DNA from 3 places in the Niabella beijingensis genome. Region 2 is predicted to be linked to each of the others. Evidence: riboswitches for the same ligand, from Rfam matches in the RefSeq annotation. Region 2 holds a riboswitch; each other region holds the start of a gene.
The links. Region 2 has a riboswitch for cobalamin ahead of K7B07_RS27255 (TonB-dependent receptor plug domain-containing protein). Riboswitches for the same ligand answer to the same signal wherever they lie in the genome.
Positions count from the first base shown of each region.

Region 1: it holds a riboswitch for cobalamin, as region 2 does, so the genes downstream of both, metE (5-methyltetrahydropteroyltriglutamate--homocysteine S-methyltransferase) here and K7B07_RS27255 (TonB-dependent receptor plug domain-containing protein) in region 2, are expected to answer to the same signal.
Region 3: it holds a riboswitch for cobalamin, as region 2 does, so the genes downstream of both, K7B07_RS09875 (TonB-dependent receptor plug domain-containing protein) here and K7B07_RS27255 (TonB-dependent receptor plug domain-containing protein) in region 2, are expected to answer to the same signal.

Region 1 is NZ_JAIQDI010000001.1:2,362,548-2,365,808, reverse strand. It holds gene metE (5-methyltetrahydropteroyltriglutamate--homocysteine S-methyltransferase) at 1-1,564, opposite strand, end outside; cobalamin riboswitch at 1,743-1,936, opposite strand; gene K7B07_RS09840 (hypothetical protein) at 2,117-3,103, shown strand; gene K7B07_RS09835 (putative signal transducing protein) at 3,185-3,261, shown strand, end outside.
Region 2 is NZ_JAIQDI010000002.1:2,686,731-2,689,991, forward strand. It holds gene K7B07_RS27245 (efflux RND transporter periplasmic adaptor subunit) at 1-189, opposite strand, end outside; gene K7B07_RS27250 (TolC family protein) at 215-1,648, opposite strand; cobalamin riboswitch at 1,765-1,978, shown strand; gene K7B07_RS27255 (TonB-dependent receptor plug domain-containing protein) at 2,116-3,261, shown strand, end outside.
Region 3 is NZ_JAIQDI010000001.1:2,371,711-2,374,971, forward strand. It holds gene K7B07_RS09875 (TonB-dependent receptor plug domain-containing protein) at 1-1,108, opposite strand, end outside; cobalamin riboswitch at 1,212-1,418, opposite strand; gene K7B07_RS09880 (TPM domain-containing protein) at 1,488-2,060, opposite strand; gene K7B07_RS09885 (NAD(P)/FAD-dependent oxidoreductase) at 2,113-3,261, opposite strand, start outside.

The DNA.
Region 1 (3,261 bases), on a different contig from region 2:
TGGTAAAAGCAAAACCTGCCAGCTGCTCCCCAAAATATTCCACCATATCATTGCGTTCAAACTCCCCGTGTACCAGTACATCCAGCCCTGTCTCCTCCTGCCATTTAATGGAGTTGCCGGTTGCTTCTTTCAGCAGTTGATAATAATCGGCATCCGAAAGCAGTTGCTTTTTCCATTGGGCCCGCCAGGCGCGTACTTCTTTTGTTTGAGGAAAAGATCCGATAGTGGTAGTAGGGAAAAGCGGAAGCCCCAGCTCCTGTTGCTGTTTCTCTTTCCGGGCAAAAAACGGGCTGTTCCTTTTGGCATCAGCGGGTGTTATGGCCGCTACACGGGTTTTTACCAGCGGGTTATGGATCAGGGGGGAACTATTGCGCGCTTCAATACAGGCAGCATTTTCACGGAGCAGTTTTTTTGAAGCGGCGGTTTCGGGGTGCAGGGTAATCTCCCTTAATGCAGCTACTTCCACCAGCTTTTGCCGGGCAAAGGCCATCCACTGCCTGATCTCCGCAGGAAGGCTTTTTTCATTGGTTTCCAGGTCCAGGTCGCAGGGTACATGAAGCAGGGAGCAGGAAGGGGCGATCCAGATACGCCCGGCGCCGATCTTATCGGTCGCCTTTCTGATCAGTGCAAGGGATCGTGTAAAGTCATTCTTCCAGATATTCCTTCCATCCACAACCCCTAGCGAGAGCAGGGTTCTTCCATTGATGAACTCCGGTTTATCAAGGATGTCATCCAGCTGTGACGGACAACGCACCAGGTCGAGGTGCAATGTATGAACCGGCAGTGAAACAACGGTTTTCAGATTGTCTCCGAAACAATCAAAATAATTGGCGAGAATAATGCGGAGATTGGGAAACCGCCGGAAAATAGCTGTATAAGCGGTTTGCAGTGCCTGTTGTGCCTTTTCGCCGAGGTTGAGTGCAAGGCAGGGCTCATCCATCTGAACATAATACGCACCGCTGTGGTCCAGCTTTTCAAGCACTTCAAAATAAACGGGCAGCAGGTTTTTCAGCAGGCCAATACGTTCAAAGCCGGGTTCTTTTTCTTTTCCCAGCAGCAGGAAGGAAACCGGACCGAGCAATACCGGCTTGCTTTTGAACCCCGCTTTTTTAGCTTCATTGAACTGATCAATGACCTTATTGCTGAACGCAGTAAATTTCTGGTCTCTTTTAAATTCCGGAACGATGTAATGGTAGTTGGTATCAAACCATTTGGTCATTTCCATTGCTGTAAGATCATATCCGTTTTTCTGATAGCCTCTTGCCATGGCAAAGAGGAGGTCAAGCGGATTGATGTGCTCTTTTTCGATCAGCGGGTGATACCGGTCCGGTATCGCACCGGTCATCAGGCAGGTGTCCAGCACCTGGTCGTAAAACGAAAAATCATTTGCCGGCAGCAGGTCCATACCGGCCTCTTGTTGCAACAGCCAGTTGCCTTCCCTGATCTTTTTTGCTGTCAGCTCCAGCTGTGCGGCGTTAATGGTGCCGGCCCAGTACAGCTCACAGGCTTTTTTCAATTCCCGGTTGCTACCAATACGCGGGTAGCCGAGGTTGTGCGTTTGCATCTCTTTTAACTTTTTTAATGAATAATAAGCTAAAAGCCCTTTGCAAGTTTCGCAATGCGATGGAGGTAAAAGATAAGAAAGACAGATGCCGGTAACCGGAACAGTGTGAGGAGGACTGACCGTTACAGAGGAGAAGATCCAAGACATCATGCAGACCCTTGCTTTATACCGCGAAAGCATTGCTCTTACGGATAAGGCAGGTCTCCTGGCTTGCAGCGGCGTTTACCGTCCTTCCCATTCCGCCAAGGCGGAGCAGTGGACATATAAGGTAAGGCCTTTTGCGCTGCTTACAGTTGCGCGACAGCTCGTGATTTTAACACGATTCCCTATTATCCCTGATCTTCATCAGGGACCTTTTCCGGTTGATGAAAAATGAAAGAACTTATTGAAGGGCAAATGTAGTTAAATCGGGGGAGTTCCGGTAGAAAAAATGCACGGAGGGTCTTCAGGCTGTCTGCAATCAGATTTGAACCGGATAAAGAGAAAGCGTAATTTTGAGTGACTGCCGGCAATGATTGCAAGCAGGTATGCCGCAACAAAACCTTAAATAAAATGAACAACACTAAACAGTTTATTTTTCTTTTTCTGCCCCTGATTGCCTTTGGTCTTTACTCCTGTAAGGATAAGCGGCACGACCTGAGCCGGGAGTACCGGCTGGATCATTACGCTTTTGTTTTGGTGTCGGCAATCAACGACCGCGAATTTTATTTAAGGATAATGCGGGAAACCCTGCAGGAGAAAAACAAAACAATACAGAACCCCAACAGGGCAGATACACTAAAGGGCGACCGGCAGCACCTTACAGCTTATGATGCCCTGTTCTCACAGTCGGAGGAACTGCTTTATGAACCGGTAAAGAAAATCAGCCCTGATGCCGTTGCTGATAATGCCCCGCCGGAGAATTTTACCCCGCAGGAAAAGGCCTGGCTGAATGAACAGACCGGGCGCCTGGTAACTGTATTCCGGCAAATAAACAATGCCTACGGACGCTTTGATCAATACTACGAAAATTCCGGTTATAAGGAAGATAAAGGCGTAAGAGGCCGGGAACTGACCGATTCGATCCGGATGCTGGACGATCAGTTCGGGGTCATCAGCGACAGCATCATACTCCGGTCGGATCGTATATTCAAAGACATCTACCGGGTACCGGAAAAGAAAAATGCGGGTGATACCACAGCGGCTTTAATGGAAAAGACCATGAAGGCCTGCAATACTTATATCCTGTTGCAGGAGCAGCTCCTGTCCGGAAAGCAACCAGGGGACATCCCGGATAAAGAACTCAGCGCTGCAAAAGATTCCATCCGGCAACAGATGGGGCAGCTGGTGCAACTGGGACTGTCCGGAACGGAACGATCAATCTGGGCAGATGTTCTGGTGCTGAGATTCCGCGACCTGCTTTTTGGCTTCAGCACCTATTCTGAGGTGCGGCTTCCCGATCCGGGTGAAAAAGGGCTTCTTCAGAAAACGGATCTGGATTTTCTGAAGGACCTGGAGAACCGGATGCGCAGGTGTTATAATGTGTTTGTGCAGTTGTAATGCCGTTGTTAACCCGTCCTACCTTGTTAAAATACGGCACCGGGGCTTTTTTTATCCGTCGTACTGCAATAACTTTAAGGTATGGACTTTATCATTGCGTCCACATATGACAGCTATATTGATGCCCATCTTGCAATGGGAAACCTGCTGAGTGAAGA
Region 2 (3,261 bases):
GATCTTTACTTCATATTCCGGGTAAATCTGTCCGCTGGCCGTCACTGTTTCTGTGATCGACCGGACGGCCGCCTTTTCGGCAGAAACCTTTACCAGGTTTTTATCCTTATTGGAGAACAGTCCAAACAGCACCAGCAATAGCACAATGCCGCCAACGATCCATAATATGCGTTTCCATTTCTTTTTCATGATCCAAATTTAAACAGGATGTCTGTTAATGATGCAGTTTAATGCCCCGCCCTTTATAAAATTCCAGCAGTTTCAATTTAAATACATAATCATACTGTGCTGAAAGCATGTTTATTTTTGCCTTGAATAAATTATTCTGGTTCGTGATCAGGTCAATCGGTTTCAGCAGCCCCACTTCAAACCGTTTTCGGGCGAAATCATACGCCTGTTCCGCCGATACTGCAGCGATCCGGGAGGCATTGTATTTTTCGATGGCTGCCACCGCATTCGTATGCGCCTGGTAAATATCCTGTTTCAGCGTTTGTGCATCCTGTTCCTGCAACAGTTCCTGTGATTCCACGTTCAGCTTTGCTTTTTTCCAGTTGGTGCGCGCCTGGTTGCCGTTAAAGATCGGAATGTTCAGGCCGATGCCCAGGTTCTGACTGAAGTTATTACTCAGCTGGCGGAAGTAGGTATTTTTATTGAACCCTGTAGGCACTTTCTCCAGTGTGTTCACTACATAATTAGTGCCGTTTATGTTTACAAACCCAATCGGAACAGCCCCTTCCTGGTAATTGACCGGCAATAATTTCTGGGCATTGGAGTACCGCGAATCCAGTCCGCCAAACAGGCTGAACGACGGATACATCCCCGCCTTTGCCACCAGTACGTTTTTGACAGCCGCCTTTACATTCAGCTCATTGATCTTCTGTTGCGGCAGGTTAATCATCGCCGAGCTGAAGACCAGGGCCGGATCCAGTTCTGCCAGGGGTTCTACCGGTATGCTGTCTACCGGAGGCGACAGTACATCAAAAGGATCTGCCGCGTCCAGGTTCAGCAGGGCCTGCAGTTGCAGCAGCTTCAGCCGGAAATCCGCCCGGGCGCTGATCAGCGTGGCGCTGTCGTTGGCGAGCTGGGTCTGCATCTCTGCCAGGTTCAGTTCCGGAAGCGCGCCGGCCGTTACCTGTTTGTTCACATTATCACGCTGCTCCCGGCTTTGCTGCACCTGTACGGTTGCCACATTGATCTGCTCCTTTGAAAGCAGTGCCGCCAGGTAGGCATTGGCTACGTTGAGCGCAATATCATTCCGTGCCTTTTCAAATTTTGCCACGCTGGCCTCATAAGTGAAATTGTTTGCGGCCACCGTATTTCTTTTGCGGAACCAGTTGAACAGGTCAGCATTTACATTCAGCGAGTGATTCGCAAACAGGATTTCATTTGTGGTAAACTGGTTTGAGGTAGGGTCGATGGAGCGGCCGAACTGATATCCGAGGCTGTGCTGGGAGTTGGCAGTCGGAAAGAGAGCGGCCTTGCTTTGGTCCAGTGTCAGTTTATCAATACGCGCCTGCACATCAGTCTGTTTCACGGAAATATTGTGCTCCACTGCATATTCCACACATTGCTCCAGGCTCCATTTTTCCTGTGCCTGTGCCGCAAGCGTTACCCAAAAGCCAGTCAATATCAATAAAGCATTCTTCATTCAGCAAAAATAGCGTAAAGCATTCAACAATAGTTAAAACAGCGGCTTCCGGAGGTGTTCTTTCAATGATAAAAGGAATTCAGCCGCTATATGATCAAAAAACATAATGGACCCCTTAAATTTGCAGCGGATCTGGTTTTTCCTCCGGGAAAATGAAAAGGGAAGTCCGGTGCAAGCCCGGCGCTATCCCCGTAGCTGTAAGAGACCTCCTCCGGCCTCCTTGGGAGCCGAAGGAGTAAAAATTGCCGGCAGCAAACCACTGTAACCCTGTTACGGGAAGGTGCCGGCAAGGTCTTGAGCCAGAAGACCTGCCAGGACCGCGCCGGTGCATTCCGGAAAACAATATTCAGCTTTCGGGAGAAAAGTACAATATTAGCAGTCTTTCCTGGCGGCCTGTTTTTGAGGCGCTCTGAACATTCTTCTACTATTTTATTTCCACCGGGAGCCGTCACCTAAAATCTTAAACAATGAACAAAAAGGTTTTGATGATGGCTGCTGTTTTTTACAGCGGTCTGTTACTGGCACAGGATCAGCAAACAACAAATCTCGACGAAGTATCTGTTACTGCTGCAAAAACACCATTAAAACAAAACCAAACAGGCAAGGTTGTAACCATTATTGACCAGGCAACTTTGCAACGAAACCTGGACAAGTCCTTGACTGAAATCCTCAACACGCAAAGTGCAATTTTTACCGCAGGAGCAAATAATGCCCTGGGGAGCAATCAGGAACTTTATTTCAGGGGAAGCGCTACAGGCAATACCTTGATTTTAATAGACGGCACTCCGATCAATGACCCTTCGCAGAACAGCAGTGCCCCTATTGACATCAATAACATCAATGTCGGGCAAATTGAACGGATCGAGATCCTTAAAGGCTCGCAGAGTACACTATGGGGAAGCAATGCGATGGCGGGTGTAATCAATATTGTTACAAAAAAAGGAGGAACCAAAAAGATAGCGCCCAATGCGCACCTGAGCTATGGTTCTTATCAAACATTTAAAGGCAATATCGGTGTGAGGGGAGCCATTAACCGCTTCGACTATAATATTGCGTATAACCAGATCAATAGCAACGGTTTTTCTGCGGCCTACGACAGCACCAAGAGTAACAATTTTGACAAAGACGGGTTCAAACAAAATAATGTCCAGGCCAATCTCGGTTATAAAATATCAGACCGGTTTTCTGCCGCCTACATGGGAATGTTCAGTAAATATAAAGCCGACGGCGATGCCGGAGCTTTTACCGACGACAGAGATTATACCATTAACAGCAGGAACCTGATCAATACATTAAAACTAAATTATAAAGGTGCCAAAACAGCCATCACACTTTCCCAAAGCATAATCAGCAGTCAAAGAGAATACAGTGACGACAGTATCCATATTGGAGGATATGCCAAATGGTCGCATGGTTTGTACGATGGCCGCTCCTATATTACCGACCTTTTTGGCAACTACTATTTTAGTAATCATGCATCGCTTCTAGCCGGGCTGCAATATTCAGCAATAAATACCGACCAGCAATATAAGAGCATTTCTTCTCTGGGCATTTATGAAACGCCCCTCGGCAGGGATTCCGCGAAGTTTAATAATTTTGCAGGATATATTTCC
Region 3 (3,261 bases), on a different contig from region 2:
TCTTATTTACGATCCAGTCGGTGGCCAGGGACAGTTTCCATCCGTCTGCAACAAGATACTCGTTTACCAATGATGCGTTATATTCCTGCTGATAATACTGATTGCGGAGCGGGGCCCCTCCGATTTTTTTGATGGTGGTGTCCAGGTAGCGGGTGCCATCGTTGGCATACTTTCCCTGTAGTAAAAGTTGATAACGGGTATTGAATTGCTTGCGCAACATGGCCTGCGTAAAGAAGTTACGGTCCCACAACCGCTGCGAATTATAAAACCGCTCTGCAACAATGGCACCGGGCAATCCCCGTTCTGCATTATAAAAGTAGGTTTGTATTTTCCAGTTGGTTGCGGAGTCTTTATTCAGATCCTGCACTGCAAGCTCTGCCCGTTGCGACGCCACATCTGCATTCTGGCGGATAATGATTGTGTCATATGCCCGCCCCTGATAACGCGTCTTATATCTCCCGTGCGCATGAATGGCTTCTAAACTGACGGTGGCTGCAATGTTCCCTGTTATTTTCTGCTGCCAATGCAGCGAAGGGTTTATTAAACCAAAAGAACCTGTTTTAAATGTCCCTTTTATCTTGTAATTCCTGTGCTGCTCAAATACCGGCTGTTTTGATTTTATATATAGCGCAGCAACACTGCCGAAGTTTCTTGCAGATTGAAGCGTGGAGGTATTCTGGCTGTTATAAAGGCGGAGCTCCTCAATATTATCAAGGGAGAACTTCCCCAGGTCTACAATACTGTTCTGCGCATTTCCCACCTGTAAGCCATCATAAAAAACACCCAGGTGCTGTGCCCCAAGGCTTCTTACATTCAGCGTTTTCAATCCGCCAATACCCCCGTAGTCTTTAAGTTGTATCCCCGAAAAATAGCGCAGTGCATCCGCTACCGAAAAACTGTTCAGCCGCTGCAGCCGGCTCCCCGTAAGCGTTTGAACCGGAGTGGTGGTGTTGAGCAAAAAGGAGTTTTTGCCGGAATGTATCCATACGCCATCCAGCTCCTTTGCCTCCAAAGAGTCGGGGGCCTGGGCCATCCCGTCCGTGCAGCCAAGGCTGTACAAAAGAGCCGTTACTCCGGCAAAACGGATCCAAAAATAAAATCGGTTCATTACTATTTGACTTCATCAAACAGCTTTACCTGAAATAACCAGAAAACAAATGGGTAATTGCTACCTGCGCATTTGCATTCCAAGCCTTATTCCACGAAAGCTTAAAATAAAAACTGCGTTGGCAGGTCTCCTGACTTATCCCCATTCTGAACGGCCTTCCCATTTCTCCGGAGGAGAAACAGTGACACTATTTGTCAGAATGTTGCATGGGATTTACAGTAGCGGGTCTGTCCAGGATTTGCACCTGATTCCCTTTTAATAAATGTTCCCGTATCGAAGTGAACATTTAACCAATGCGCGGCAAAAGTAGCATTAAAAAACAAAAAGACCTGAAAGGTTTTAAATCTTTCAGGTCTTTCCTGCTGAAGACAGCGATGGTCTACTTAATATTTTTTCGTATGGTATCCATCAGATCATTCACGCCTTTCCAGGTACCTTCAAAAACAGCCCCACTTTGAAGTGCCGGCTGAAAGTCGTTGCTGATGATCTGATCGGCTTCCGCCTTTGACAGCAACTTCTCTACAAACGGGCCGTAATCAACAGCCACTTTGTTCAATGCCTTGCTGATGGTGACCACCATGGCCTTGTCGGTATTGCCATGTACACCGGCCCACTCTTCGAGAAGGCTTTTATTGTTGCTCGCAAACTGGTCCGCGCTGACCCTATCTGCCGGAAGCGTTATCACTTTGATGGCGATCAGGTTGCTTTTTTCAAACAACCGGACCAGGCTGTCGATCTGGTGATTTTGAGCAGGGGTAAATAATTGCTCAAAATCGTACGACATATTAATGTTATCCGGAGTTGGGGTCGGCTGTTTGGGATATTGGATATTTGTTTTTCTTCCTTCGGCATCTCTGTTGTGTACCTGCGTGTTCAGGTTTTTGCCGGGGTTGCAGGCCAACGCCAGACCCAGTGTTAAAAACAAAATGCCGGAAAAAACCTTTTGCTGCATAGATTGATTTTAGGTTGATGCAAAATTAACGGAATTGGTTTCCCCCTGGTTCTTATTTATTTAACAAAAGCCCAATATAAAACGAAGGCTTTGTTAATTTTTTCCGAAGGTCTACCTCATAAAACATGCAGGAGAGCAGTTCCTGTACCTTCTTATTCCGCGCGCTGATATTGATCAGCAGGTTAAACAACCGCGGATAATTGACCAGCTTTTGAATGCGGGTGCTCAGCCGCAATTCCGGTCCCAGTACGCGTTCGATATCCGCGTCATAGGCAGCAAGACCCGCAGCGGAATAGTCCTGTGCCTGTATGGCCCGCGCGGCCTGCAATGCGGCCATTCGTCCGGAGTTCATGGCATTTCCAATGCCCTCGCCGGTAAATGGGTCTATAAGAAAAGCGGCATCCCCTACCAGCAGGTACCGTTCCCCCGTAAGCACTCTTTTTTTACTTCCCAGCGGCAGCCCGTATCCCTCTATTCCTCCTTCCAGCGTTGCATGTTTAAACCGTTCCTTAAATACGGGATCTGTTTCCACAATACGCAGCAATTCTTTTTTGAGGTTCACTTTTTTCCGGCTCACGGTCTCACTGAGCATACCCACGCCTACATTGGCCTGTCCGTTTGGCAGCGGAAAGATCCAGAAATAGCCCGGCAACAGGCTCTTTAAAAAATGCAGCTCAATAAAATTTTCCGGGTGCAGTCCCTCCACATTTTTATAATAGGCCCGGAGCCCGGCTACATAATGTGCCGGTTCCATCTGGATGCCTGCCACTTTTTTTGTAAAGGACGAATGTGCCCCGTTTGCAAGGATCAGCAGGTCTGCCTTCACTGTAAACCCGTTACCATCACTCACCAGGTACCCGTCTGGTTCCAGGGTATATTCTGTAATGGCGATGCCTTCGTAAAGGGTTACGTGCGCACAGCGCTTTAGTTCCTCAACCAGGAAATGGTCAAAGTCCATGCGCTTGCACACATAGCCGATCGGCACTTCCTTATGCTGGTTGTTACCGGCATCAAAGTCGGGCCGGTAGCCTACTTCCAGCACCCGCCGGTTGGGGGCAACAAAACTTACGCCCCAGCTGTTGAGTTTAAACCCGGCACTTTTCATCCGTTCGGCCACCGAGGGATCGATCTTTTTGAGGCAGGTCAGCACTTTGCCGCTGAGGCCATCACCACATACTTTATCCCGCGGAAAAACCGCCTT